DNA from 2 places in the Kitasatospora fiedleri genome. Region 1 is predicted to be linked to the other one. Evidence: riboswitches for the same ligand, from Rfam matches in the RefSeq annotation. Region 1 holds a riboswitch; the other holds the start of a gene.
What was found. Region 1 has a riboswitch for cobalamin ahead of QMQ26_RS22610 (ribonucleoside-diphosphate reductase subunit alpha). Riboswitches for the same ligand answer to the same signal wherever they lie in the genome.

Region 1 (17,204 bases):
ACCAGGGGCCTGCCCCGACGGGGAAGCCGCAGCGGCGCGGGTTCTTCGCGGCCGGCCATTACATCCCCTACACCCTGCTGCTGCCCGCGGTCGTCGTACTGGCGGGCGTTCTGGCGTACCCGCTGTACCGGCTGATCGACCTGGCCTTCCAGAACGTCAACAAGTACGCGCTGCTGGTCCACCCGGAGCGGGCGAAGTACATCGGCTTCGACGGCTTCTCGCGGGTCTTCGGCGACAGCGAGTTCTGGGAGGTCGTGCTCCGCTCGGTCTACTTCACCGCGGAGCTGGTCATCCTCTCCATGGTGCTGTCGATGGCACTGGCGCTGCTGCTCAACCGGGTCTCCAACTGGGTCCGGGTCACCGTCATCACCGTGATGATGTTCGTCTGGTCGATCCCGGCGCTGGTCAACGGCCAGGTGTTCCGCTGGCTGTTCTCCCCGCAGGGCGGCGTCGTCGACTACATCGCCTACCTGGTCACCGGCGACGAGACCTGGAAGAACTACGACTGGTTCGCCGACGCGCACGTCGGCCTCTACGTGGTCGGCGCCGCGGTGGTCATCTGGGGCGCGCTGCCCTTCCTGGTGCTGGGCCTGTACGCCGCGCTGACCCAGGTGCCCAAGGAGCTGATGGAGGCCGCCAAGCTGGACGGCGCCAACGCGTTCCAGGCGTTCCGCAACGTCACCCTGCCGGTCATCCGGCCGTTCCTGATGATCTCCACCGCGCTGAGCTTCATCTGGGACTTCCAGGTCTTCGCGCAGATCTTCGCGCTGCGCAACACCTCGCCCGAACCCGGCTACCGGACCATCGGCACCTACCTGTACATGCAGGGCATCGTCGCCTCCCGGTACAGCGAAGCCTCGGTGATCTCGATCGCCATGATCGTCATGATGCTGGCGGTTCTCGTGTACTACATCCGCCAGATGCTCAAGATCGGAGCCAACGAGCGATGACCACGGACGTCTCCACCACCGCTCCGAAGACCCAGCAGCCGCTCCCGCCGGTCAAGCGGAAGAAGGTCAAGGAGACCGAGGTCGGCCGCAGCGGCGCCATGACCTGGGTCTGGAACACCCTCGCCCTGCTCGTGGCGGTCGTGATGGCCTTCCCGATCTACTGGATGATCATCACCACGTTCAAGACGAACAAGGACCTGATCTCCAAGGACCCGACCTTCTGGCCCTCCTCGTTCTCGCTCGACAGCTACCGGACGATCTTCGACGACGACCAGTTCCTGCCCAGCCTCGGGCACACCCTGGTGCTGACCCTGGGCGCGGTCGTGCTGGGCGTCGCGGTCGGCTTCCTGGCCGCGGTCGGCGTGGCCCGGTTCAACTTCCGCGGCCGCAACTTCTTCATCGTCACCATGCTGGTGGTCCAGATGGTGCCGCTGCTGGCGATCATCATCCCGCTGTTCGTGGTGATGAACAGCCTCAACATGACCGGCGGCCTGTTCGGCGTCATCCTCGCCTACCTGGTCTTCACCGTCCCGTACGTGATCTGGACGCTGCGCTCGTTCATCGTGAACATCCCGGCGGAGCTGGACGAGGCCGCGATGGTCGACGGCTGCACCCAGTGGGGCGCGTTCTTCCGCGTCATCCTGCCGCTCACCCTGCCCGGTCTGATCACCACCTCGGTGTACAGCTGGATCCAGGCCTGGAACGAGTTCATCGTCGCCAAGACCCTGCTGGGCACCAGCGGCATGAACACCTCGATGACCTGGCTGACGTTCTACTCGACCACTCCCACCCGCGGCGCGGACTACGGCGCGCAGATGGCCGGCGGTCTGCTGGTCTCGCTGCCCGTGATCATCCTGTTCGTGTTCTTCCAGAAGAAGGTGTCGGCGGGTCTCACCGCCGGTGCGGTCAAGGGCTGAGCCCCCTTTCCCCACCCCACTGCACCTGTCACACCTCCACCTCCAGGGAAGGAACCAAGGCGATGCCCGGTACGGAAAGCGCCGATCTCCTCCGCGACGCCGGAGCGGTCCTGCAGCCCGGCTTCGCCGGTCTGACCGCGCCCGAGTGGCTGCGCCGCAGACTGGGCGACGGCGAACTCGGCGGCGTCGCCCTGTTCGGCCGCAACATCCGCACCCCGCAGCAGGTCGCCGCGCTCACCTCGGAGCTGTACGCCCTCAACGGCGAGCTGCTGGTCGCCACCGACGAGGAGGGCGGCGACGTCACCCGCCTCGAAGTGGTCAGCGGTTCCTCCTACCCCGGCAACCTGGCGCTCGGTGAGGTCGACGACACCGACCTCACCGAGCGGGTCGCCCGCTCCATCGGGTTCGACCTGGCCGGCGTCGGCGTGAACCTCAACTACGCGCCCGACGCGGACGTCAACTCCAACCCGGACAACCCGGTGATCGGCGTCCGGTCCTTCGGCGGCGACGGCGAGCTGGCCGCCCGGCACACCGCCGCCTACGTCCGCGGCCTGCAGTCGGCCGGCGTCGCGGCCTGCGCCAAGCACTTCCCGGGCCACGGCGACACCGCCGGCGACTCGCACCTCGGGCTGCCCCGGATCGACCTGGCCGCCGACCAGTTCGCCGCGCACCTGCTGCCCTTCCGCGCCGCCATCGCGGCCGGCGCGAAGAGCATCATGACCGCGCACATCCTGTTCGACGCCTACGACGCCCAGCTGCCCGCGACCATGTCGCAGCGCATCCTGACCGGCCTGCTCCGCGAGGAGCTCGGCTTCGACGGGCTGATCGTCACCGACGGCATCGAGATGGGCGCCATCTCCGGCACCCACGGCGTCGCGGCCGGCTCGGTGCGGGCCGTCGCGGCCGGTGCCGACACCATCTGCGTCGGCGGCGGCCTCCAGGACGAGGACGCCTTCGTCTACCTGCGCGACGCCCTGGTCTGGGCGGTCCGCGAGGGCCGGCTGTCCGCCGAACGGCTGCACGAGGCCGCCGAGCGCAACCGGGCCGTCGCCCGCTGGTCGGCCGAGCTGCGGGCCTCGCTGGTCGGCCAGCAGGCCGAGGTCGGCGTCGGTCTGACCGCCGCCCGCCGGGCGCTGCGGATCACCGGCGGGCTGCGCCCGCTGGGCGGCGTCCCGCACGTGGTGGAGTTCTCCCCCGGCGCGAACATCGCGGCCGGCGACGAGACCCCGTGGGGCGTGGCCGGGCCGCTGGCCGAGCTGGTGCCCGGCACCACCTCCAGCCGGGTCTCCCCGCCCGCGACGGTGACCGAGGGCTCCGGCCTGCTGCACGTCGCGGTGGCCGCCGACGACGCCGAGATCGACACCGCCCCGCTGCTGGGCGCCGCGGTCGGCCGCCCGCTGGTGCTGGTGGTGCGCGACGTGCACCGGCACGGCTGGATGCGCCGGGCCGCGCTGGCCCTGGTCGAGCACCGGCCGGACGCGGTGGTGGTGGAGATCGGCACCGCCCACGGCGTGGCCGAGCTGTTCGCCCCGCGCGGGGTGACCACGCTGGCCACCTACGGCGGCTCGCGGGTCTGCGCGATCGCCGCGGCGGAGGCGCTGGCGGGGCTCGCGGTGACGGCCGTCCAGGCCGGCTGAGACACTCGGGACGGGCCCGGGGCGGGCGCCTGGCGCCCGTTCCGGGCCCGTCGCGTTGACCGGGGCCGTCCGGAGCCCCCGGAAGGCCCGCGGGGCCGCCACCGGGCCGCCACGGGCCCGCCACCGGCCGCGAATGCGGCCGAGGGCTCACGTTTGCTCTCCCGTGCGTGCAAACATGTGCTGTTACATAGGACTTAGGGGTCCGTTAAGGGACCGCCTCCAACGAGGAGTGAGAGCTGCCATGAGTGGCGACAGGGACACGGCGGCGCTCGCCGAGGGCTCCACCGTGCCGACCCAGACCGGCCCTGCCACCGCCACGGCCCGGGTCCCCAAGTACTACGGCCTCAAGCGGCACCTGCTGCAGCTGACCGAGACCCAGCCGGCCGGGACGCCGGTCCCGCCGGAGCGCGCGCTGGCCGCCCAGTTCGACACCTCGCGCACCACCGTCCGGCAGGCCCTGCAGGAGCTGGTCGTCGAGGGCCGGCTGGAGCGCATCCAGGGCAAGGGCACCTTCGTCGCCAAGCCGAAGGTCGCCCAGGCCCTCCAGCTCACCTCGTACACCGAGGACATGCGCGCCCAGGGCCTGGAGCCGACCTCCCGGCTGGTCGAGGTCGCCTACATCTCCGCCGACGAGCGGCTCGCCCCGCTGCTGGACATCAAGCCCGGCGGCCGGGTGCTGCGGATCGAGCGCCTGCGGCTGGCCAACGGCGACCCGATGGCCATCGAGGTGGCGCACCTGTCCGCCAAGCGCTTCCCCGCGCTCCGGCGCAACCTGGCCAAGCACAACTCGCTGTACACCGCGCTGCGCGAGGTCTACGGGGTGACGGTCGCGGAGGCCGAGGAGACCATCGAGACCACCCTGGCCAACCCGCGCGAGGCCGGCCTGCTCGGCTCCGACCTGGGCCTGCCGATGCTGCAGCTGTCCCGGCACTCCTTCGACGCGGACGGCGCGCCGGTCGAGTGGGTGCGCTCGATCTACCGCGGCGACCGGTACAAGTTCATCACGCGGTTGAACCGGCCGGTGTGAGTCCGTGTGAACGGGCGTGTGAACGGGCGATCCGGGTTGACCGGGTAGTGACACGGGTCGCTCCGCTGCCCTAGCCTCTCGGGGACCTTTCGATCACCGAGGGTGCTGCTCGGCGGGCGCACAGCCATGTGCGTTGCGGTGCCACTGAGGTGACTCCTCGTCAGCCAGGAGCCGCTCGTGTCGTCGTCCCAAGTCCCTGCCGCGGGCGCACCGCCCGTGGTCTCCCCCGCCCGGGTGCTGGCCGGCCTGTGCCTGCTGGTGCCGATCGTGGTGGTGCTGTGGGTGCCGTCCTACAGCAAGACCTCTCCCGAACTCGGCGGAATGCCGTTCTTCTACTGGTACCAGCTGCTGTGGGTGCCGGTGTCGGCGCTGTTCACCGGCGCCGCGTACCTGCTGATCCGGCGGGACGAGGCGGCCCGCAAGGCCGTCCCCGCCGCCGTCCCGGTCCTGCCCGCCCAGCCGTCGGACGGGGGCCGGTCGTGAAGCACGTCGACTGGACCGCGATGACGGTCTTCCTGCTGTTCTTCGCCGCGGTGACGGTGATGGGCTTCCTGGCCTCCCGCTGGCGGCGCGCCGCGGACGCCGCGCACCTGCACGAGTGGGGGCTGGGCGGCCGGAGCTTCGGCACCTGGATCACCTGGTTCCTGCTGGGCGGCGACCTGTACACCGCGTACACGTTCATCGCGGTGCCGGCGGCGATCTACGCGGCCGGCGCCGCGGGCTTCTTCGCGGTGCCGTACACGATCATCGCGTACCCTCTGGTGTTCCTGTTCCTGCCCCGGCTGTGGTCGGTGTCGCGGGTGCACGGGTACGTGACGCCGGCGGACTTCGTGCGCGGCCGGTACGGCTCGCGCGGGCTGTCGGTGGCGGTGGCGCTGACCGGCATCCTGGCGACCATGCCGTACGTGGCGCTGCAGCTGGTCGGCATCCAGGCGGTACTGGACGTGCTGGGCGTGGGCGGCAGCGGCAACTGGTTCCTGAAGGACCTGCCGCTGTTCATCGCGTTCGGCGTGCTGGCCGCGTACACGTACTCCTCGGGCCTGCGGGCGCCGGCGCTGATCGCGTTCGTCAAGGACGCGCTGGTCTACATCGTGATCATCGTGGCGGTGGTCTACATCCCGATGCGGCTGGGCGGCTACGGGCACGTGTTCGACGCGGCGCAGCACAAGTTCGCCACGCTCGGGGCGAACGGGAAGCCGAGCGGGGCGCTGGTGGTCGGCCCGTCGGGGCAGTGGGCGTACGCGACGCTGGCGTTCGGTTCGGCGCTGGCGCTGTTCATGTACCCGCACTCGGTGACCGGCGTGCTGGCCTCGAAGTCGCGCAACACGGTGCGCCGGAACATGGCGATCATGCCGGCGTACTCGCTGATGCTGGGCCTGCTGGCGCTGCTGGGCTTCCTGGCGATCGCGGCCGGGGTGGGCAAGGGTGTGAAGGGCTACAACAGCCAGCTGGCGGTGCCGCAGCTGTTCGCGGACATGTTCCCGTCCTGGTTCACCGGGGTGGCGTTCGCGGCGATCGGGATCGGCGCGCTGGTGCCGGCGGCGATCATGTCGATCGCGGCGGCGAACCTGTTCACCCGGAACGTCTACAAGGAGTTCCTGAAGCCGGACGCGACGCCGGCCGAGGAGACCCGGGTGGCGAAGATCGCCTCGCTGCTGGTGAAGGTCGGCGCGCTGGTGTTCGTGCTGCTGATGGACAAGCAGGTGGCGATCAACTTCCAGCTGCTGGGCGGCCTGTGGATCCTGCAGACCGCGGTGGCGCTGGTGGCGGGCCTGTTCACCCGGTGGTTCCACCGCTGGGCGCTGCTGGCGGGCTGGGCGGTCGGCATGGTGTACGGCACCTGGCTGGCCTGGGGGATCTCCTCCCCGGCCACCAAGCACTTCGGCGGCAGCAGCTCGAACATCCCGGGGATCGGGCAGACCGGCTACATCGGTCTGACCGCGTTCGTGCTGAACCTGGCGGTGGCCGTGGTCCTGACGCTGGTGCTGCGGGCCCTGAAGGCCCCGGAGGGGGCCGACGAGACCTCGAAGGCGGACTATTCCGCGGAGTCCGGCGACGAGGCCGTGGAGCGTGCTCCACAGCCCGCGGTGGCGCACTGACGCACCGGGGGCGCGCATAGCCGCGCCATGCGCCCTGTGGTCGCGCCGTTGCCCCGATCGACACTGGGGTGACGGCGCGACCATCTGTTATGACCGCCCGCTCCCTGGAGAGACCGGGGGAGACGGGTCCACTCGCCCGCGCCACCGACCACGGGGAGCCACCGCCATGACCGACCTCACCACGGTACGCAACGGGCACCGTCCGGAGGCGCAGCAGCCGGACCCCGGACCGAGACTGCCCTCGCTCCTGATCGCCACCCGGCACGGCGAGTCCACCGCCAACGTGGAGTTCCGGCACGCGGACGCCAGCGGCGCGCTCGCCGTCCCGATCACCTGCCGGGACGCCGACATCCCGCTCTCCCTGCACGGCCAGGACCAGGCCCGCGACCTGGGCCGCTGGTGGGCCGAACTGCCGCCCGCCGACCGGCCGCGCTCGGTGTGGTGCTCCCCGTACGTGCGCACCGCCGAGACCGCCCGGATCGCGCTGGCCCAGGCGTCCGGGCTGGGAGCCGTCCAGGTGGGGCTGGCGGTGCGCCACGACGAGCGGCTGCGGGACCGCGAGCTTGGCGTGCTGGAGATGCTCACCAAGGCCGCGATCGAACGCGACCACCCCGCGGAGGCGGCCCGGCGGCGGCGGATGGGCGAGCTGTACTACCGCCCGCCGGGCGGCGAGTCCTGGCTGGACGTGGCCCTGCGGGTCCGCGACCTGCTGCGCGACCTGTGCGCGGAGGAGGCCGGCCGGCCGGTGCTGGTGGTGGCGCACGACTGCACGGTCCTGATGCTGCGCCACGTCCTGGACCGGCCGACCGAGCGGGAGCTGCTGGCCCTGCCCCCGGTGGCGAACTGCTCGACCAGCACGTGGCGGTCCCACGAGGGACGGCTGCGCCCGACCGGCTGGAACCGCACCGACCACCTCTCGACCTGACCGCAGCCCCACGCCGGCACCCCGGGCCCGGACGCCCTGCTGCCGCAGCCCGGCGGCACGGAAACCCGACCCCCGGCCCGGCCCCCGCCACGGGGCCGCGAGCGCCTGCGGCTCGTCCCGGACGGGCGACTCCCGGCAGGGGCACCCCGGGCCCGGACGCCCTGCTGCCGCAGCCCGGCGGCACGGAAACCCGACCCCCGACCTGGCCCCCGCCACGGGGCCGCGAGCGCCTGCGGCTCGTCCCGGACGGGCGACTCCCGGCAGGGGCACCCCGGGCCCGGACGCCCTGCTGCCGCAGCCCGGCGGCACGGAAACCCGACCCCCGACCTGGCCCCCGCCACGGGGCCGCGAGCGCCTGCGGCTCGTCCCGGACGGGCGACTCCCGGCAGGGGCACCCCGGGCCCGGACGCCCTGCTGCCGCAGCCCGGCGTCCGCGGCCCGGTCCCTCGTTCCAGCCCTTCGTTCCAGCCCTTCGTTCCAGCCCTTCGTTCCAGCCCTCGTTCCGGCCCTCGTTCCAGCCCTTCGTTCCAGCCCTCGTTCCAGCCCTCGTTCCGGCCCTCGTTCCAGCCCTTGGTTCCAGCCCTTGGTTCCAGCCCTCGTCCCCGCTCCCCCGCCGTGCCCCGGTCAGGCGTCCTGGTACTGCGGCCCGGCGGCGCGGCGCGGGCCGCCGAAGGCTCGGCGGTAGGCCTGCGGGGTGGTGTCGAGGCGGCGGCCGAAGTGGTGTCGCAGGGTGGCGGCGTTGCCGAAGCCGCAGCGGGTGGCGATGGCGTCCACGCTCTCGCCGGTGGACTCCAGCAGGTGCTGCGCGAGCAGCACCCGCTGGCCGGTCAGCCAGCGGTGCGGGGTGGTGCCGGTCTCCTCCCGGAAGCGGCGGGCGAAGGTGCGCGGCGACATGTGGGCGAGCCGGGCGAGCTGGTCGACGCCGGTCTCCCGGTCGAGGTGGCGGCGCATCCACTCCAGCACCCCGGCCAGCGACTCGCCGCCGCCCTCGGGCACCGGCCGGTTGATGAACTGGGCCTGGCCGCCGTCCCGGTGCGGGGCGACCACCATCCGGCGGGCGATCGCCCGGGCCACCTCGGCGCCCTGCACCTTGCGGACCAGGTGCAGGCAGGCGTCGATGCCCGCGGCGGTGCCGGCCGAGGTGATCACCGGGTGGTCGTCCACGTACAGCACGCCGGGTTCGACGGTGGTCAGCGGGAAGCGCTCGGCCATCAGGTCGGCGTAGCGCCAGTGGGTGGTGCAGCGGCGGCCGTCGAGCAGGCCGGCCGCGCCGAGCAGGAAGCTGCCGGAGCAGATCGACAGCAGGTGGGCGCCGCGGTCGTGGGCGGCCCGCAGCGCCGCGCAGACCTCCTCGGGGTAGTGCGCGCGGATGCCGGTGGCGGTGGCGATCACCAGGTCGGCCCCGGCGATCCGCTCGGGGCCGTGCGGGACGTCGACGGTGAAGCCGGAGTGGGTGCGCATCGGGCCGGGGCGGTCGCCGACCAGGGCGAAGTCGTAGACCGGCAGGCCGCTCTCGCTCCGGTCCAGGCCGAACACCTCGCAGGCCACCCCCAGTTCGAAGGGGTGGACCTCCTCCAGCACCACGACGGCGACGTTCTCCAGCTTCCGCATCCGGCCAGCATGGCAGTGGCAGGATTTCGTGGCAATGGTGCGTTCCTGCCACTCGTCCGGCCCCGGCCGGGCGCGGACAGTGGAGGCATGACCACCGCACTCGCCCTGCTGGGCCTCCTCGGCAGTTTCGGACTCCTCGGCGTCCTGGTCGGCCGCGACCTGGACCGCAACGGCCGGCACGGCCGCGACGACGTGCACCGGCCGGGCGGCTACCCGTTCGACCCGGACCTGGCCGACCCGCGCCGGCGGCCGTCCGGCACACTGTCCGGATGCGCTCCCCGACCGTCCGCCGCGCCCTCGACCGCGACCTCGCCGGAGCCGGGGAGGTCAGCGTCGAAGCCTTCGTCGGCGACGGCCACACCCGCCCCGACTCCCCGTACGCCGAACTCCTCCGCGACGCCGCCCGCCGCAACCGGGAGGCCGAGCTCCTGGTCGCCGTCGACGACGGCGGGGCGGTGCTCGGCTGCGTGACCTTCGCGCCCGGCGGCACCGCGTGGGCGGACGTCGCGCACCCCGACGAGGGCGAGATCCGGATGCTCGCGGTCGGCGCGGCGGCCCGCGGGCGCGGCGTCGGCCGGGCCCTGGTGCGGGCCTCGATCGCGCGCAGCCGGGAACTGCGACTGGCCGGGATGGCGTTCTCCACCCGGCCGACGATGACCGCCGCGCACCGGATCTACGACGCCCTGGGCTTCGTCCGCAGCCCCGCGCGGGACTGGTCGGCGGCGCCCGGCACGGACCTGTGGGTCTACACGACGCGGTTCTGAGGGCGGGCCCCGAGCCGGGCCCCGAAGCCGTCCGCAGGCCGTCCGCGGGCGGGTTCACGAGCGGGCCCACGGGCAGTCAGTGGGCGGTTCGCGGACGGTTCGTGGGCGGTCGGCGGACGGTTCGTGGGCGGCCGGCGGACGGTTCGCGGACGGTTTCGTTGTCTACGCGCGGCACCGCCGACGCGACACGCGCTACTACATCTGGTGCTTCCAGTTCCAGCCACCACAACATGTATGCTCACTCTCGCTGTCGACGCAGGGGAATCCGGTGCGAATCCGGGACTGCCCCGCAACGGTGAGCGGGTTGCTGCGACGCCCGCGCAGTCCGAGGACCTGCCGACGGTGTGCGACACGGCATCCCCGCAGACGCCATGCAGCACAGCTTTTCCGTCCGGTCTCGCGGGCGGACCGGGGGTGGTCTTCGCGCGCCGGAACGCGTTCTCGTTCCTTCGTGCCGCCCTCCCCTGGCCGCGTGCGGTGCCGGACGACCCGAGCCACGTCCGCCGCCACAGGAGAGAGTGCGCCTTGACCGTCGCCGCCTCAGTCACCCTGCCGTCCCAGGTATCCGCCGACGCCTTCACCGATCCCGGTGCGGCGCTGCTCCGGCTGCTCACCGACCGCAGCACCGACCTCCCCCAGGTGGACCCCGGCCACGTCGCCGCCGCCGCGCTGCGCGGCCGCCACGCCGGCTCGGACTTCGCCGAGCTGCGCGGGCTGGCCGTGGAGGCCGCCGCGTCGATGATCGCCGAGGACCCGCAGTACTCGAAGCTGGCCGCCCGCCTGCTGGCGCTGGAGATCCGCGACGAGGCCGCCACCCAGGGCGTCACCTCGTTCTCCTCCTCGGTGGCCGCGGGCCACGCCGAGGGCCTGATCGGCGATGCCACCGCCGCGTTCGTGGCCGAGCACGCCGGCCTGTTCGACTCGCTGATCGACGAGGCGGGCGACGACCGCTTCGAGTACTTCGGCCTGCGCACCGTGCAGTCCCGCTACCTGCTGCGCCACCCGATCACCCGCAAGGTGGTCGAGACCCCGCAGCACTTCCTGCTGCGGGTGGCGGCGGGCCTGGCGGTCGGCACCACCGAGGAGTCGGTGCGCGAGGTCGCCGAGCTGTACACCCTGATGAGCCGGCTGGAGTACCTGACCAGCTCGCCGACGCTGTTCAACTCCGGCACCCGGCACCCGCAGATGTCCTCCTGCTACCTGCTGGACTCGCCGCTGGACAACCTGGACTCGATCTACAACCGGTACGCGCAGATCGCCCGGCTCTCCAAGCACGCCGGCGGCATCGGCCTGTCCTACTCGCGCATCCGCTCCCGCGGCTCGCTGATCCGCGGCACCAACGGCCAGTCGAACGGCATCGTGCCGTTCCTGCGCACCCTGGACTCCTCCGTGGCGGCGGTCAACCAGGGCGGCCGGCGCAAGGGCGCGGCCTGCGTGTACCTGGAGACCTGGCACGCCGACATCGAGGAGTTCCTGGAACTCCGCGACAACACCGGCGAGGAGGCCCGGCGCACCCACAACCTGAACCTGGCGCACTGGATTCCGGACGAGTTCATGCGCCGGGTCAACGCCAACGCCCACTGGTCGCTGTTCTCCCCGGCCGACGTACCGGAGCTGGTCGACCTGTGGGGCGCCGAGTTCGACGAGGCGTACGTCAAGGCCGAGCTGGCCGGCAAGGCCGTGCGCACCATCCCCGCGCAGACCCTGTACGCCCGGATGATGCGCACCCTGGCGCAGACCGGCAACGGCTGGATGACCTTCAAGGACGCCTCCAACCGGGCCGCCAACCAGACCGCGCTGCCCGGCCGCACGGTGCACTCCTCGAACCTGTGCACCGAGATCCTGGAGGTCACCGACGACTCCGAGACCGCGGTCTGCAACCTCGGCTCGGTCAACCTGGGCGCGCACGTCGCCCCCGGCGCCACCGCCGCCGACCTGCTGAACGCGATGGACTGGGACCGGCTGGACGCCACCGTCCGCACCGCGGTGACCTTCCTCGACCGCGTGATCGACATCAACTTCTACCCGACCACCGAGGCCGGCACCTCCAACTCCCGCTGGCGGCCGGTCGGCCTGGGCGTGATGGGCCTGCAGGACGTCTTCTTCCAGCTGCGGATCGACTTCGACTCCGCCGAGGCGAAGACCCTCTCCACCCTGATCTCCGAGCGCATCATGCTCACCGCGTACGAGCGCTCCGCCGACCTGGCCGAGAAGTTCGGCCGCCACGAGGCGTACGGCGAGACCCGGGCCGCCCGCGGCCAGCTGCACGTCGACCACTTCGGCTCGGCGAACCCGCGGTGGACCGAGCGCTGGGAGGCGCTGCGCGCCCGGATCGCCGAGGTCGGCCTGCGCAACTCGCTGCTGCTGGCGATCGCCCCGACCGCGACCATCGCGTCCATCGCCGGCGTGTACGAGTGCATCGAGCCGCAGGTCTCCAACCTGTTCAAGCGCGAGACGCTGTCCGGCGAGTTCCTCCAGGTCAACCCGTACCTGGTGCGCGAGCTCAAGGAGCTGGGCGTCTGGGACCAGCAGACCCGGGACGCGCTGCGCGACGCCAACGGCTCCATCCAGGAGTTCAACTGGCTGCCGCAGGAGGTCCGTTCGCTGTACCGCACGGCGTGGGAGCTGCCGCAGCGCGCGCTGATCGACCTGGCCGCCGCCCGCCAGCCGTACATCGACCAGAGCCAGTCGCTGAACCTGTTCATGGCCGCGCCGACCATCGGCAAGCTCTCCTCGATGTACTCCTACGCCTGGAAGGTCGGTCTGAAGACCACCTACTACCTGCGCTCGCGCCCGGCGACCCGGATCGCCCAGGCCGCGTCCGGCGCCACCCGCACCGCCGCCCCCGTGCCGGTGCAGACCCCCACCCTCTCCCAGGCCGAGCAGGACGCCATCGCCTGCTCGCTGGAGAACCCCGAGTCCTGCGAGGCCTGCCAGTGAGCACCGAAGACCAGAAGAAGATGCTGCTCGACCCGGGCTTCGAGCTGACGCTGCGTCCGATGCGCTACCCGTCGTTCTACGACCGGTACCGGGACGCGATCAAGAACACCTGGACCGTGGAGGAGGTGGACCTGCACTCCGACGTCGCCGACCTCGCCAAGCTCTCCGAGGGCGAGCGGCACATGATCGGCCGGCTGGTCGCGTTCTTCGCCACCGGCGACTCGATCGTCGCCAACAACGTGGTGCTGAGCCTCTACAAGCACATCAACTCCCCCGAGGCCCGGCTCTACCTGTCGCGGCAGCTGTTCGAGGAGGCCGTGCACGTCCAGTTCTACCTGACGCTGCTCGACACCTACCTGCCCGACCCGGAGGACCGCAACGCCGCCTTCGCCGCGGTGGAGAACATCCCCTCCATCGCGCAGAAGGCCCAGTTCTGCTTCACGTACATGAACGCGGTCGACCACCTCGACTCGCTGCAGAGCAAGGAGGACCGCCGGGCCTTCCTGCTCAACCTGATCTGCTTCGCGGCCTGCGTCGAGGGCCTGTTCTTCTACGGCGCGTTCGCCTACGTGTACTGGTTCCGCAGCCGCGGCCTGCTGCACGGCCTGGCCACCGGCACCAACTGGGTCTTCCGCGACGAGTCGATGCACATGGACTTCGCGTTCTCGGTGGTCGACACCGTGCGCGAGGAGGAGCCCGACCTCTTCGACGACAAGATGGCGCAGCAGGTCACCGAGATGCTGGAGGAGGCCGTCGAGGCCGAGCTCCAGTTCGCCCGCGACCTGTGCGGCGAGGGCCTGCCCGGCATGAACACCGAGTCGATGCGCGAGTACCTCCAGGCCGTCGCCGACCAGCGCCTGGCCCGCCTCGGCCTGCCGATCCGCTACGGCTCCACCAACCCGTTCGGCTTCATGGAGCTCCAGAACGTCCAGGAGCTCACCAACTTCTTCGAACGCCGGGTCTCCGCCTACCAGGTGGCCGTCGAGGGCTCGGTCTCCTTCGACGACGACTTCTAGGCCGCCCCGCCACCGACGACGAGGGCCGCACCCCGGCGGGGTGCGGCCCTCCGCGCGTGCCCGCCGCGGCGTCAGTCGTTCGGGACGGTGGCGTACTTGGGGGTGCCCTCGGCCATCTGCCGCAGCGCGTCCTTGCGGTCGCGCTTGGAGAGGCGGTCGATGTACAGGTAGCCGTACAGGTGGTCGGTCTCGTGCTGGAGGCAGCGGGCGAAGAAGCCGGTGCCCTCGACCCGGACCGGGTTGCCGTCCTTGTCCTGGCCGGTGACGGCCGCGTGGTCGGGGCGGGCCAGCTCCTGGTAGGCGGTGGGGACGGACAGGCAGCCCTCCTGGCCGTCGTCCAGCACCCGGCGGCCGGCCGGCAGCTCCTCCAGGACCGGGTTGACCACGTGGCCGACGTGCCGGACGCCCTCGTCGTCGGGGCAGTCGTAGACGAAGACCTTCAGGTCGACGCCGATCTGGTTGGCGGCCAGGCCGACGCCCTCCGCCGCGTACATGGACTGGAACATGTCGTCGATCAGCGCGGAGAGTTCGCCGTCGAAGGCGGTGACGGTCCTGACCTCGCGGTGCAGCACCGGGTTGCCGACCACGGTGATCGGACGGGCGGTGCCCTTCGTCAGGTCGGGCTCCTCGCCCACCACCCGCTGGGGCTCGGTGTCCTCGTGCGCGTGGTCGTGTCCGTGCTCGTGCTCGTGGTCGTGGTGCTCGGCCATCGCTCGGTTCCGCTTTCGTCCGCATCCGCCTGGTGTACCGGTCCAGGGTACGGGGCGCGGTCCGGGGCGGGGTCACCTCCCGGCCCCTCGGGACGCGGCGGGGTCAGCAGACCTCTTCGAGGTCCCGGTAGGCGCGGGTGACGGGGGAGGCGGCGGCCCAGCGCTCCAGCAGGGAGCGGACCAGGCCGGCGGGCGCGGCGATCCCGCACTCGCGCTCGACCTGCCAGGGGCCGCCGGCCGCGCCCTGGCTGAGGTGGCTGAGGTGGCCGGGGTGCAGCGGGTCGCCGTCGTCGTGCGGGTCGTGGTGGGCGGTGTGGCCGTCGTCGATGGCCATCCGGGACTCCGAGCAGGTGCGGCACAGCAGCCGCACCGAGGAGGTCCAGTCCTCGGCGGCGTACCCGGCGTCGGCCACCGTCTTCTCCAGCGCGTCCCGGTCGGCGGCGGTGGCGGCCTGGAGCAGCACCACCCAGGTCGGCACCGGGGACGGCGCCCACAGCTCGATCTCGTCGAAGACCGGGTAGGCGACGCCGTCGGCGACCCGCTCGCCGTGCGGGGCGCCGTCGTGCAGCACCACCTCGCCCCAGCGGCGGCCGGAGGACGGCAGCGGGATGGACAGCACCTCGATCCGGGCCGGGTCCAGCCGCCGGCCCCACACCACCTCGGACTCGCCGTCCGGGGACAGCCGCACCGGGGTGGTGCCCAGGTCCAGCTCGATCGGCCCGTCCAGGGCGGGCCCGCCGGGCAGCCGCAGCCCGTACGCCTGCCAGGCCCGGCGGGCCAGCGGCCAGTCCTGCAGGGCGGTGGCGGTGATGCCGAGGTTCCACCAGTCCGGGGCGCCGTGCTGGCGGTCGAGCAGGGCGACGGCGCGCAGGCCGGCCGAGCGGGCCTGCTCCCAGTCCCGGCGGAACTTGTGCAGCAGGGCCAGGTTGAACCAGGAGTCCGACAGCCACGGCTCCAGGTCCGCCGCCATCACCAGCAGCGCCCCGGCGTCCTCGTAGCGGCCGTCGCCGATCAGGGTGAACGCACGGTCGGTGGTCTGCCGCCAGGTCGCCGACGGACGGTGCCGTGCGCGGTGGAAGATCCTCACGTTGGTCCCTTGCCGTCGGTCGTCACCGGGTCGCCCCGCCTCCGGGTCTTCCCGCCACGACCGCATCCAACCACGCCCGCACCCGGCCGCGCGCCCCGCGCGGCCATTCAGGCCGCCGGGCGGCAGCGGCGGTCCGGACCGCGGGCGGCGCGGTGGCCGCGGCGGCCGAGCCGGGCCAGCGCGTCCAGCACCACCGGGTCGTAGCCGGGCCCGGCTTCCAGCCGCAGGTGCTCCAGCGGGTCGAGCAGGCCGCCGCGGGGGCGGTCGGCGGCGGCGGTGCGCAGGTCGTCGTGGGCGTTGGCGACCCGGATGATCCGGGAGGCCAGCGGCAGGGTGGGGTCGTGCCGGCCGTCGGCCAGGCGGCACGGGTCGGCCAGCCGGGCGACCTGCTGCCACACCTGCCGGGGCACTCCGGTGCGCTGGATCACCTCGCTGCCGAGCCGGGCGATGCGCTGCTGCTCGCCGTCGGGCAGCAGCGCGGTGGCCCCGCCCGGGACGGGTTCGACCAGCGACAGCTGCCCGATGTCGTGCATCAGCGCGGCGTACTCCAGCAGCGTCAGCTCCCGGCTGCCGAGCCCGAGTTCGCGCCCCAGCGCGCACGCCGTGTCGGCGACCCGGCGGGCGTGCCCCGGGGTGGTGTACCCGGCGATCTCGGTGGCCCGGGCCAGCGTCTCGATGGTCTGCCCGGTGGTGGCCCGCACCGCGACGGCCCGCCGGAACGAGGTCTGGGCGAGGATCAGCGGCAGGCAGAACACCGGCAGCGCCCACAGCCCGGCCTCCCCGGCGAGCAGGCTCAGCAGCAGCCCGGTGGCGACCTGCGCGGAGCCGATGCCGAGCAGCGCGTGCAGCTGGTCCTCCAGCGCGGCGGCGTACCGCAGCCCGGTGCGGGCGGCCTGCTGGGCGGCGGCCAGCACCGCGTCGCCGAGCGCGGCCAGCGCGGCCACGCCCGCCAGCAGCGCCCCGTACGCGGGGCCGGGCAGCCGGTCGGTGAGGCCGGTGTTGTACAGCGGCTGGAACAGCAGCGCGGCGAACGCGACGGTGACCAGCCGGCGGGCGGCGGCGTCCAGCCCGGCGGGCGGGGTGCGCGGCCGGTGCCGGGCGGCGGCCAGCACGGCCTGCCCGCCGAGCTGGGCGCCAAGCCCAAGCAGGGTGCCGGCCGCGGTGACGCCCGCGACCTGGAGCACCCCGTGCGTGGTGGGCAGCCCGTGCAGCGGCCCGAGCAGCGCGTACGCCAGGGCGACGGCGGTGGCGACGGGCGCGGGTTCGCGGTCGCCGGGCAGGGCGGGCCCGGCGCACTGGCCGAGGCCGATCAGCACCGCGAAGGCCAGCGCGACCCGGCCCTGGGCGACGCCGTCGGCCAGCGCGTGCAGCACGGCGGCGGCGGCGAGCGCGGCGGAGGCGGCGAGCAGCAGGTCGGCCGGGGCCGGGCGGCGGGTGGTCACGCCGCTCCCCCGGTCGGCAGGCCGGTGCCGGACTGCTGCGGCAGCCGGGCCGGCTCGGGCACGCCGAGCGGGATGTCCG
Region 2 (12,099 bases), 4.5 Mb from region 1:
CTGCCCGGCAAGCGGCTGGTCGCGGGCGTGGTCGACGGCCGCAACGTGTGGATCAACGACCTGGAGAGGTCCCTGGCGACCCTGGGCACCCTGCTCGGCCTGGCCGACACGGTGGACGTCGCCCCCTCCTGCTCACTGCTGCACGTCCCGCTGGACGCGTCCGCCGAGCGTGACGTCGACCCGCAGATCGGCCGCTGGCTGGCCTTCGCGAAGCAGAAGGCCGCCGAGGTGGCGCTGCTCGCGCGCGGCCTGCGCGAGGGGGCGGTCTCGATCGCCGCGGACCTGGCCGCCAACCGGGCCGACCTCGCCTCCCGCGCCACTTCGCCGATCACCCGCGACCCGGCGGTCCGGGCCCGGGCCGCCGCCGTCACCGACGCCGACGCCCGTCGGGCCCAGCCCTACCCGCAGCGCGCCGAGGCCCAGCGCGCCCGGCTCGGCCTGCCGCTGCTGCCCACCACCACCATCGGCTCCTTCCCGCAGACCACCGAACTGCGGGTGGCCCGTGCCGACCTGACGGCCGGCCGGATCGACACCGCTGCCTACCGCGAGCGGATGGAGACGGAGGTCCGCGAGGTGATCGCGTACCAGGAGAAGGCCGGTCTGGACGTGCTGGTGCACGGCGAGCCCGAGCGCAATGACATGGTGCAGTACTTCGCCGAGCAGCTCACCGGCTACCTGGCCACCCGGCACGGCTGGGTGCAGTCCTACGGCACCCGGTACGTGCGTCCGCCGGTGCTGGCGGGCGACATCTCCCGTCCGCACCCGATGACGGTCGACTGGTACCGCTTCGCGCAGGGCCTCACCGACCGCCCGGTCAAGGGCATGCTGACCGGCCCGGTCACCATGCTGGCCTGGTCGTTCGTCCGCGACGACCAGCCGCTGGCCGACACCGCCCGGCAGGTCGCCCTCGCCCTGCGCGACGAGGTCGCGGACCTGGAGGCGGCGGGCGCTGCCGTGATCCAGGTCGACGAACCCGCGCTGCGCGAGACGCTCCCGCTGCGTGCCGCCGACCGCTCCGCGTACCTGGACTGGGCCACCGAGTCCTTCCGGGTCGCCACCTCCGGGGTCCGCGCCGACACCCAGATCCACACCCACATGTGCTATGCCGAGTTCGGTGCCGTCATGACGGCGATCGACGACCTCGACGCCGATGTGATCTCCCTGGAGGCCACCCGCTCGCACATGGAGGTCGCCGGTGAACTGGCCGAGGCCGGCTATCCGCGCGAGGTCGGCCCGGGCGTGTGGGACATCCACTCCCCGCGCGTCCCCTCCCCCGAGGAGGCGCTGGCACTGCTGCGGGCCGGGCTGGCCGCGATCCCCGCCGAACGCCTCTGGGTCAACCCGGACTGCGGCCTGAAGACCCGCGGCTGGACCGAGACCCGGGCCTCGATCGACAGCCTGGTCACCGCCGCCCGCACCCTGCGGGCAGAACTGGCCGACTGAACCACCGGGAACAGGCAGGAAGGGCGGGTGCGGTCCGTGAGCCGCGCCCGCCCGGACGGTCGGCTCCCCGCCCGGGACCGTCCGGGGCGGGGAGCCGGCCGTCGCAGTGACAGAGGGGGTCGTACATGAGCAGGAGGCCGCTGCCGCGCCGGGTCCGGATCGACGGTGAAGTCCTGGTCGTCATTTCGGAGAAGGAGTACGAGGGACTGCTGGCCACCCGCCGCCAGGTGGGCGCCATCGGAGCCCGGACGCGGGTCCTCCAACAGGCACTCGCGGACGCGCTGGCCCGGCTGGCCCTGGCCGAGGGCGGTGGTGGCGCGCCGGACCGGGAGCCGTCCTGACGGGCGGGGGCGGCCCGGACCGCCCCCGCCCGTCAGGACCGGGACAGACCGAGGTTCTGGTAGATCTCGCTGGTGACGGTGGAGAAGTTCATGGTCATGAAATGCAGGCCGGGAACTCCTTCGGAAAGCAGTCGGCGGCACATGCCGGTGGCGTGTTCGATCCCGATGGAGCGAACCGCCGCGGTGTCGTCCCCGTGTGCTTCCATCCGGGCGGAGAAATCGGCCGGAATGGCCGCTGTGCTGAGCGTGGGAATGCGTCGGAGTGACCGGATGCTGGTCACCGGCATGATTTCCGGAATCACCGGGATATTGCATCCGGCGCCCTGGAGCCGGTCGCGGAAACGGAGGTAGCTGTCCACGTCGAAGAACATCTGGGTGATCGCGTAGTCGGCACCCGCGCGCCACTTCCCGACGAAGTGGCGGATCTCCGCCTGCCAGTCGGGGGAGCGCGGGTGCCGCTCGGGGAAGGCGGCCACCCCGACGCAGAAGTCCCCGGACTCCTTGATCAGGGCCACCAGGTCGGCGGCGTACTCCACCCCCTCGGGGTGCCGGTTCCAGGGGCCCAGCGGGTCGCCGGGCGGGTCGCCGCGCAGGGCCAGGATGTTGCGTACGCCCTGGTCGGCGTAGTGCCCGAGGATGTTGCGCAGCTCGGCCACGCTGTGGCCGACGGCGGTCAGGTGGGCCGCCGGAGTGAGCGTGGTCTCCTGCGCGATGCGGCCGGTGACGCCCACCGTCCGCTCCCGGGTGGAGCCGCCGGCACCGTACGTCACCGAGACGAAGGTCGGTGCCAGCGCCTCCAGCCGACGGATCGCGTTCCACAGCCCGGCCTCCGCCTCGGCGCTGCGCGGCGGCATGAACTCGAACGAGTAGGAACGCTTTCCGGTGGCCAGGAGATCACGGACGGAGACCGCCCGGTCGGTGCGGATGGACGAGGTTCCCAGTGTCATGAAAGCAGGCTATCCGGTGCACGCGGAACTGTCCCCGGCAGTCCACCCTGTGATACGGCTGGATTTCGCCGGGTGAATGCGGAGGTGCGGAATTTCCGAAGGAGGGGAAAGGCGGTCGGACGGGTGGCGGGGCAGGCTGCGGTGATGCCGCACAATGAGGGCATGGAAAGACCTTCGCACGGACTCGCCGGCGTCCCCGACCACCACCGCTGCGCGGTGATGGGAATCCTCAACGTCACACCGGACTCCTTCTCCGACGGGGGCCGCTGGCTGGACCCGGGACGGGCCGTCGCACGCGGACTGGAGCTGGCGGCCCGGGGCGCCGACATCGTGGACGTCGGAGGGGAGTCCACCCGCCCCGGCGCGCGCCGCATCCCCGCCGAGGAGGAACTCGCCCGGGTGCTCCCGGTGGTGCGGGGCCTGGCCCGACAGGGCGTCCCGGTGAGCGTCGACACGATGCGGGCCGAAGTCGCCGAGGCCGCGGTCGACGCGGGGGCCGGTCTCGTCAACGACGTCAGCGGCGGTCTGGCGGACGAGGCGATGGCCAAGACGGTCGCCCGGGCGGGCGTGCCGTTCGTGCTCATGCACTGGCGGGGGCAGTCCCGGCGGATGGACGACCTGGCCGACTACGGGGACGTGGTCGCCGAGGTAGTCGAGGAGGTGCGCCGCCGGATGGACGCGGTGGTCTCGGCCGGCGTCGATCCGGAGCGGATCGTGGTCGATCCCGGGCTCGGCTTCGCCAAGGGGCGCCGGGACGACTGGGCGCTGCTCGCCTCCCTGGACGCCTGGGCCGCGCTCGGCCGCCCCCTCCTGGTCGGGCCCTCCCGCAAGCGCTTCCTCGGCGAGCTGCTGGCCGACCCCGCCACCGGCGAACCCCGCCCGGCCCGGGAGCGGGACGCCGCCACCGCCGCGACGGCCGCCCTGGCCGCCGCGCAGGGCGCCTGGGCGGTGCGGGTGCACGAGGTCGGGGCCGTCGCCGACGCGGTCCGGGTCGAAGCCGCCCTGCGGGCCCACCGGGCGGGGCGTGCGACCGCCCCCTGACGCACCCGAACGAAAGACCATCCGGAGAAAAAGACCATCCGGGAAAGAGGAGAGAGGTACGCCGCACCATGGCACCACCCGTCAGGCGCAAGGTCTTCGCCCACGCGAAGCTGCGGCGGTTGCGCCGCGAGCACGGCATGAACCAGGTCGAGTTGGCGCACGAGCTGGGCCTCTCGACCAGCTACCTCAACCAGATCGAGCACAGCCGGCGGCCCCTGACCGCCGCGGTGCTGCTGCGGATCTCCGAAGTCTTCGGCGTGGAGCCGGAGTTCTTCTCCGAGGCGGAGGAGGAACGGCTCGCCACCGACCTGCGGGCCGCCCTCGCCGACGAGGCGTGCGGCCCCGCGGTCGCGGCGGAGGAGGTGGTGGAGGCGAGCCGGAACCATCCGGACGTCGCCCGGGCGCTGGTCGCGCTGCACCGCCGCTACCGGGAGGCCGTCACCCGGGTCGCCGAACTCGACCACCCGGGGGGTGCCGCCGCGGCGCTGGTGCCCGCCGAACCCCACGACCAGGTGCGGGACTTCTTCTACGCGCACCACAACCACATCGCGGTCCTCGACGCGGAGGCCGAACGCACCGCCGCCGCCCTCGCCGCGGACCCGAGCGGCCGCACGGCCGCGCTGGTGGCCAGGTTCGGCGAACGGCACGGGGTGCGGGTGCTGGACGCCGACCCGGGCGACCGGGCCGAGATGCGCCGGTTCGACCCGGCGAGCGGCACCCTGCGCCTGTCGCCCTGGCTGGCGGACGGCCAGCGGGCCTTCCAACTCGCCACCCAGCTCGCGCTGCTGGAACACCGCCCGCTGCTCGACGCCCTGGTCGCGGCGGCCGAACCGGCCTTCACCTCCGCGCAGGCCGCCGACCTGGCCAGGATCGGTCTCGCCAACTACTTCGCGGGCGCCCTGCTGATGCCGTACTCCGCCTTCCACACGGCCGCGGAGGAGGTGCGCTACGACATCGAACTGCTCCAGGCACGCTTCGGCGTCGGTTTCGAGACGGTCTGCCACCGGCTCTCGACCTTGCAGCGCACCGGCCGACGGGGCGTGCCGTTCTCGTTCCTGCGCGCCGACCGGGCGGGCAACATCTCCAAGCGGCAGTCGGCGACCGACTTCCACTTCTCCCGGCTGGGCGGCACCTGCCCGCTCTGGACCGTCTACGAGGCGTTCTCCGCCCCCGGGCGGATCCTCACCCAGGTCGCCGAGATGCCCGACGGCAAGCGCTACTTCTGGATCGCCCGGACGGTGACCCACGGCGGCCACGGCCACCGGGCGCCCCGCAGCGAGTTCGCCGTCGCCCTCGGCTGCGAACTGCGCCACGCCCACCGTCTGGTGTACTCCGAGGGGATCGCCCTCGACGGGGGGCGGGCCGCGACCCCGATCGGCCTGGGCTGCCGGATCTGCGAACGGACCGACTGCGCCCAGCGGGCCCGCCCCCCGGCCGCCGGCCGGCTCGTGGTGGACCCGGACCGGCGCACCCGGGTCCCCTACCCGGTGGCCGACGGGGAGGAGTACCCGGGAGCCGGGTGAGCCCGGCGGCTACACGGAGGCCGGCACCGGCCGCTGGCCGGGGCCGTCGTAGGAGGCGAGCGGGCGGATCAGGGCGTTGTGGGCGAGCTGTTCGATGATGTGGGCGGTCCAGCCGGTGATCCGGCTCATCACGAAGATCGGGGTGAAGACGGGGGTGTCGAAGCCCATCAGGTGGTAGGCGAGGCCGGCCGGGTAGTCGAGGTTGGGGTGGATGCCCTTGCGCTCCAGCATGGCCTCGCGCAGGGCGGTGTGCAGGGCGGCCAGCCGGGTGACCTCCGGGTCGGCGGACTGCGCGACCAGCCGGTCGAGGGCGGCCTGCATGATCGGGACGCGGGAGTCGCCGTTCTTGTAGACGCGGTGGCCGAAGCCCATGATCTTGCGCTTGGAGGCGAGCGCCTCGTCGAGCCAGTCGGCGGCGCGGTCCGGGTCGCCGATCTCCTCCAGCATGTGCATCACCGCCTCGTTGGCGCCGCCGTGCAGCGGACCCTTGAGGGCGCCGATCGCGGCGGTGACGGCGCTGTAGAGGTCGGAGAGGGTGGAGGTGACCACCCGGGCGGTGAAGGTGGAGGCGTTGAAGCTGTGTTCGGCGTACAGCACCAGGGAGATCTCGAAGCAGCGCACCACCTCGGGGGCGGGCACCGCGCCGAAGCACATGTGGAAGAAGTTCTCGGCGTACCCGAGGTCCGGGTCCGGGGCGATCGGTGACAGGCCGCGGCGGCGGCGCTGGTCGGCGGCGACGACGGTGGGCAGTTTCGCCAGCAGGTTCAGCGACTTGGCGAGGGCGGGGGCCGGGCGGCCGTCGTCCTCGGTGGGGTCCTCGGCGCCGAAGAAGCTGACGGCGGTGCGCAGCACGTCCATCGGGTGGCAGGTCTCGGGCAGCTTGGCCAGCAGTTCGGCGGTGGTGCGGTCGAGCGGGCGCAGCGCGCTCTCGCGGGCGCGGAACTCGCGCAGCTGGGCCGGGTCGGGGAGTTCACCGTGCCACAGCAGGTGGGCGGTCTCCTCGAAGGAGCGGTGGGCGGCCAGCTCCTGGACGGGGTAGCCGCGGTAGGTGAGGGAGTTGGTCTCCTGGATGACGGTGGAGATCCCGGTGGTGTCGACGACGACACCGGCGAGGCCGCGGTGGACCCCGGGCGTGGTGGCGGGCATGGGTGAACCTCCGGTGCGTCAGGTGCCGGGCGGCAGGGTGAAGTCGAAGACGGCCGAGTCGAAGGCCGCGTACTCCCGGTAGCCGAGCAGCTCGTACAGCCGGGAGCGGGTCTGCATCCGGGGCAGCAGGGACTCCTGGGTGCCTTCGGCGGCGATGGTCCGCAGGCCGTCCTCGATCGCGCCCATCGCCAGGCGCAGCAGGGTGACGGGGTAGAGGGCGATGTTGTAGCCGAGGTCCGTCAGGGTGCGGGTGTCCAGCAGCGGGGTCTTGCCGAACTCGGTGAGGTTGGCGAGCAGCGGTACGTCCACGGCTTTGCGGAACGCCTCGTACTCGGAGAGGTCGGCCAGCGCCTCGGGGAAGACCGCGTCGGCGCCCGCGTCGACGTAGGCCTTGGCGCGGGCGATCGCGGCGTCGAGTCCTTCGACGGAGCGGGCGTCGGTGCGGGCCATGAGCAGGAAGTCGGGGTCGCGGCGGGCGTCCACGGCGGCCCGGATCCGGCGCACCATCTGCTCGCGGGGGGTGACGGTCTTGCCGTCGAGGTGGCCGCAGCGCTTGGGGTTGACCTGGTCCTCCAGGTGGAGGCCGGCGACGCCGGCGTCCTCCAGGAGTTGGACGGTGCGGGCGGCGTTCATGGGTTCGCCGAAGCCGGTGTCGGCGTCGATGAGCACCGGCAGGTCGGTGGCGCGGGTGGTCTGCTGGGCGCGCTGGGCGATCTCGGTGACGGTGGTGAGGCCGATGTCGGGCAGGCCGAGGTCGGCGGCGAGCACCGCGCCGGACAGGTACGCGGCCTCGAAGCCCAGATCCTGGATCAGGCGGGCGGAGAGCGGGTTGATCGCGCCGGGCAGGCGCAGCAGCCGGCCGGAGGCGAGCTGTTCGCGGAAGGCCCGGCGGCGCTGGGCGGGGGTGGTGCGGGTGTGCAGCATCAGAACAGGCCCTTCGGCAGGGTCGCGTCGAAGGCGCGCACCGCTTCGGTGTCCACGGCCGGGAACAGCTCGCCGAGGTCGGCGGCCCCGAGTTCGGCGAGGCCGTCGGCGGCGGCCAGGAAGCGGTCCTGGTCGGCGGGGGCGACGACGTCGGCGGCGAGGGTGCGGAACTTGCGCTGGTAGGCGGGCCGGTCGAAGGGGCGGGCGCCGGCCGGGTGGGCGTCGGCCACGCCCAGCTCGTCCTCGACCACCGAGCCGTCGTCCAGCGTGATCACCACGCGCCCGCCGAAGGCCCGGCGCTCCGGGTCGGGGTCGTGGTAGCGGCGGGTCCACTCCGGGTCCTCGACGGTGGTGATCTTGCGCCACAGCGCGACCGTCTCCGGGCGCCCGGCCCGCTCGGGGCGTAGGAGCGCTCGTGGTGCCAGCCGCCGTCCTCCAGGGCGACGGCCAGGATGTACGGGATCGAGTGGTCGAGCGTCTCGCGGCTCGCCGTCGGGTCGTACTTCTGCGGGTCGTTCGCGCCGGAGCCGATCACGTGGTGGGTGTGGTGGCTGGTGTGCAGGACGACCGAGCGGACCCGCTCCAGCGGGCCGGCCTTCTCGCGCAGCCGCCGGGCCAGGTCGATGATCGCCTGGGCCTGGTACTCGGCCGAGTACTCCTTGGTGTAGGTGTCCAGGATCGCGCGGCGCGGCTCGTCCGGCCCCGGCAGCAGCACCCCGTAGTCGGCGGACGGGCCGTCCAGCATCCAGGCCAGGAAGCCGTCCTCGCCCTCGTAGACCGGCGACGGCGAGGTCTCGCCGCGCATCGCCCGGTCCACCGCCTCGATCGCGACCTTCCCGGCGAACGCGGGGGCGTACGCCTTCCAGCTGGAGATCTCGCCCTTGCGGGACTGCCGGGTGGCGGTGGTGGTGTGCACCGCCTGCTGGACGGCCTGGTAGGTGACCTCGGTCGGCAGCCGCAGCAGCGCCCCGAGGCCGCAGGCGGTGGCCGCGCTCAGGTGCGCGACGTGGTCGATCCGGTGCGCGTGCAGGCAGATGCCCTTGACCAGGGCGACGTGCACCTCGTACGCCGCGACGACGCCCCGCAGCAGGTCCGCGCCGGTCCGGCCGGTGTGCTGGGCGACGGCCAGCAGCGGCGGGATGTTGTCGCCGGGGTGCGAGTAGTCGGCGGCCAGGTAGGTGTCGTGGAAGTCGAGTTCGCGCACGGCGGTGCCGTTGGCCCAGGCCGCCCACTCCGGGGAGACCCGGGTGCCGCTGCCGAACACCGAGGCGCCGGGCGCGGCCGGGCGGTGCGCCAGGGCCTGGGCGCGGGCCACCGCCACCGGGCGGCGCAGCAGCGAGGCGACGGCCACCGACGCGTTGTCGATCACCCGGTTGACGGCCATCCGCACGCTCTCCGGCTCCAACTCCTCGGTTCCGGTGGCCACCGAGGCCAGCTTCCAGGCGAGTTGCTCCTCGCGCGGGAGGCGGTCGGCGCTGGGGTGGACACGGACGCGGTGCTCGATCACGGGACTCCTCGGAGGCGTCGGCTGCTGGGGTTCGCATGATCGAGACTGCCGGTCGCACCGCGGGCGGTCCAGCAGGCCACACTGCGGAATCCGCACCCGGCGGACCTGCGAATCGGCGAATCCTGCGAAGAACCGGAGGCGCACCGCCGACCGGGGCGTCCGTCGGCGGGGTGCGTGCGCCCTTGACCCGGCCTTCGGCGCCTCGCCATGATGGGCCGTCATGTTTCCTGACTCCGCCGTCGGGGGAAGTCCGGTCCGAATCCGGCGCTGACCCGCAACGGTAGGCCGTCGACGGCTGTCGACGGCGAGCCCGATCACCCGGTGGCGGAGGTGTACGTCCACTCCTCCCGTCGTGGTCTGCGGGTCGGAGCTCCGAGGGCTGCGCCGCCGCGCGCCATCTCCTCCGGGCCCCGCGCGCAGGTTCGGAAAGGCTCTCCATGACCGTGCTCCGCCGCCCCCTGCGCCTGCTCGCGATACCGGCGCTCGCCCTCGCGGCCACGCTCCCCGCGGCCGTCCCCGCCCAGGCCGCCCCGGTCCCCGCCGGCACCGCCGCCCTCCGGCCGGACGCCGCCGCTGCGGGCTGGCTGGCCCGCCAACTCGTCGACGGCGACCACTTCGAGACCGTCTTCGACGGCACCGCCTACCCCGACCAGGGGCTGACCATCGACGCCGTGCTGGCCTTCGCCGCCTCGCACAGCTCCGACGAGGCCGCCGCCCGTGCGACCGCCTGGCTCGCCCGGCCGGAGAACACCGCCGGCTACCTGGGCGACGGCACCATTGAGGCGTACGCGGGCGCCACCGCGAAGCTCCTGCTCGCAGCCGAGGTCCGCGGCGTGAACCCGGCCGCCTTCGGCGGTGTCGACCTCCCGGCCCGGCTGCGCTCCTTGCAGACGCCCAGCGGCCGGTTCTCCGACCGCTCCCAGTGGGGCGACTACAGCAACTCCTTCGGCCAGTCCCTGGCCGTCATCGCCCTCACCCGCACCCCCGCCGGGGCCCCGGCCGCGGCCGTCGACTTCCTGGCCGGCAGCCAGTGCGCGGACGGCGGGTTCCCGGTCTCCTTCGGCCAGGCCGCCTGCACCGCCGACCCGGACGCCACCGCGCTCGCCGTCCAGGCCCTCGCCGCCACCGGACGCGCCGCGAAGGCCGCCGCCGGACTGAACTGGCTGAGCGCGCACCAGAACGCCGACGGCGGGTTCGCCGCGGCCGGGGCCGCCGCCTCCAACGCCAACAGCACCGGGCTCGCCACCGAGAGCCTGCTGTCCTCCGGCCGCCTCGTGGCCGGGCTCAAGGGCTGGGGCGCTCTGGTCAAGCTCCAGCAGGGCTGCGCCGCCGGTTCGGCCGTCCGGGGCGCGGTCGCCTACGACGCCACCGGCTTCGACCCGGGCAACGCCGCGCGCGCCACCGCCCAAGCCGTCCTCGGGCTCTCCGGCACGCCGCTGGTCTCCCTCTCGGCCCGCGGCGCCCGCCCCACCGCACCTGTCCTCGCCTGCCCCGCGGCCCACTGAACACCCTGACCGGCCGACCTTCGGAACCAGGAGCACCTCCATGAGCGACACCCTCACGCCCACCCGTCCGGCCCGCCGCACCCTCGGCTCGATCGCCGCAGCGGCGGCACTGACCGCCGGCCTGCTCGGCGTCTCCGCCGTCCAGGCCCCACAGGCAAAGGCCGCGGCCTGCTCCGGCACCACCGGCGTCACCGTCGTGGTGGACTTCACCGCCGTCGGCGGCGGCATCCAGACCGGCTGTGCCCCGGGCGACCCCGCCAGCGGCCTCGCCGCGCTCACCGGCGCCGGATTCTCGTACGCGTTCCACCCGCGCTACCCCGGCTTCGTCTGCACGATCAACTCCCTGCCGACGACCTGCACCAACCCGACCGGCAGCGCCTACTGGTCGTACTGGCACGCTCAGCACGGCACCGCCTGGACCTACAGCAGCCTCGGTGCGGGCAGCTACAACCCGGCCCCCGGCGAGGTCGAGGGCTGGTCCTTCGGCGCGGGGCCCAGCCGGGCATCACCGCCCCCTGAACCGGTGACGCCGGTGCCCCGACCCTCGTCGAGAGGGCCGGGGCACCGGCGTTCCGCTCAGCGGGCGGACGTCCGCGCGCGTCGGAGCAGCCGGGCGGCGAACAGGGCCGTGACGGCCGCTGCTGCGGTGAAGAGCACGGTGTTGCCGACCACCCCCACCGAGGTCAGCCAGCCCGGATCGCTGCCGTCCGGCAGCACGGTGTCGGCGAACAGCCCGCCGACCCCGGTCGCCGTACCGCGCAGCAAGTAGACGCCCCCCACCGCGACGAGGCCGACCGGCAGGGTCAGCACCGTCGCCGCCAAGTAGTACCGCCCGTTCCCGCTCAGCCCGCCGAGCGCCGCCAGCGCCCCGACCAGGGCCACGTAGCAGGCCCCCGGCCATGTCGACCGTCCCATCGGTTCCCCCTCCGTCGCTTCGGTTCCCGGGCGGCGCGATCCCTTCCCGGGAGAGGTGTTCCCACTGTCTGCCCGACGCGCGGTCAGCTGCCGTAGCGGAGCGAGACCGTATCGCCGACGTTGACCACGGTGCCACGGGTCGCGGCGGTGGCGGTGGCGCCGTCCAGGCTGACCTTCCAGGTCGAGGAGCCGCTGTTGGCGGTGCCGTTGACGGCGGTGACGGTGCCGGTGCCGCTGGAGGGGGTGACGGAGGTGACGCAGCCGCTCGGGTGGCGGTGGCGGCGGCGTCCAGGACGGCGCCGAGCGTCGTGGTGGTCCCGGTCGGGGTGAGCGTGACGGCGCAGACCTTCAGGGCCCCGGCGGTGCCGTTGTCGACGACCAGCGCGATCCGGGCGGCGGTGCCGGAGGTGAACGCGGAGGTGGCGACCCAGGTGGGGGCGCCGGAGGTGACGGGGGCGGGCGGGGCGGCGGTGAACCCGGCGCCGGCCACGGCGCGCAGCCCGTCCACGGAGGCGTACGCGGACGGCGAGGCGTCGGTGGACAGGTACTTGAAGCCGCCGCCGGGCTTGAACTGCTGGGAGATCAGGTAGTCGACCGGGGTCTTGCCGGTGCCGCTGGTGAAGTCGGTACCCTGCGAGTTGATGCCGCAGGCGTTCAGGCCGGAGACGGCCCAGCCGTTGGAGTCGGTGTTGGCACCGAACATCGAGTTGAAGGCACCGGAGGACAGCAGCTTGCCCTTGAGGAAGTTCTTCGCGGCCACGACCGCCGCGTCGGTGTTCGGGACACCGCCGACGCAGAGCGAGGCCA

Region 2: it holds a riboswitch for cobalamin, as region 1 does, so the genes downstream of both, QMQ26_RS02245 (prenyltransferase/squalene oxidase repeat-containing protein) here and QMQ26_RS22610 (ribonucleoside-diphosphate reductase subunit alpha) in region 1, are expected to answer to the same signal.

Annotation. Positions count from the first base shown of each region.
Region 1 is NZ_OX419519.1:4,888,923-4,906,126, reverse strand. It holds gene QMQ26_RS22655 (carbohydrate ABC transporter permease) at 1-950, shown strand, start outside; gene QMQ26_RS22650 (carbohydrate ABC transporter permease) at 947-1,867, shown strand; gene QMQ26_RS22645 (glycoside hydrolase family 3 protein) at 1,930-3,504, shown strand; gene QMQ26_RS22640 (GntR family transcriptional regulator) at 3,746-4,531, shown strand; gene QMQ26_RS22635 (DUF3311 domain-containing protein) at 4,709-5,014, shown strand; gene mctP (monocarboxylate uptake permease MctP) at 5,035-6,630, shown strand; gene QMQ26_RS22625 (histidine phosphatase family protein) at 6,797-7,555, shown strand; gene QMQ26_RS22620 (helix-turn-helix domain-containing protein) at 8,180-9,166, opposite strand; gene QMQ26_RS22615 (GNAT family N-acetyltransferase) at 9,436-9,930, shown strand; cobalamin riboswitch at 10,159-10,285, shown strand; gene QMQ26_RS22610 (ribonucleoside-diphosphate reductase subunit alpha) at 10,456-12,870, shown strand; gene QMQ26_RS22605 (ribonucleotide-diphosphate reductase subunit beta) at 12,891-13,886, shown strand; gene def (peptide deformylase) at 13,958-14,596, opposite strand; gene QMQ26_RS22595 (tetratricopeptide repeat protein) at 14,700-15,683, opposite strand; gene QMQ26_RS22590 (HD-GYP domain-containing protein) at 15,791-17,125, opposite strand; gene QMQ26_RS22585 (HD-GYP domain-containing protein) at 17,122-17,204, opposite strand, start outside.
Region 2 is NZ_OX419519.1:407,983-420,081, reverse strand. It holds gene metE (5-methyltetrahydropteroyltriglutamate--homocysteine S-methyltransferase) at 1-1,443, shown strand, start outside; gene QMQ26_RS02280 (hypothetical protein) at 1,569-1,784, shown strand; gene metF (methylenetetrahydrofolate reductase [NAD(P)H]) at 1,817-2,731, opposite strand; gene folP (dihydropteroate synthase) at 2,894-3,772, shown strand; gene QMQ26_RS02265 (short-chain fatty acyl-CoA regulator family protein) at 3,841-5,295, shown strand; gene QMQ26_RS02260 (bifunctional 2-methylcitrate synthase/citrate synthase) at 5,305-6,441, opposite strand; gene prpB (methylisocitrate lyase) at 6,460-7,365, opposite strand; partial or broken gene QMQ26_RS02250 (MmgE/PrpD family protein) at 7,365-8,872, opposite strand; cobalamin riboswitch at 9,093-9,212, shown strand; gene QMQ26_RS02245 (prenyltransferase/squalene oxidase repeat-containing protein) at 9,310-10,377, shown strand; gene QMQ26_RS02240 (hypothetical protein) at 10,418-11,146, shown strand; partial or broken gene QMQ26_RS02235 (hypothetical protein) at 11,376-12,099, opposite strand, start outside.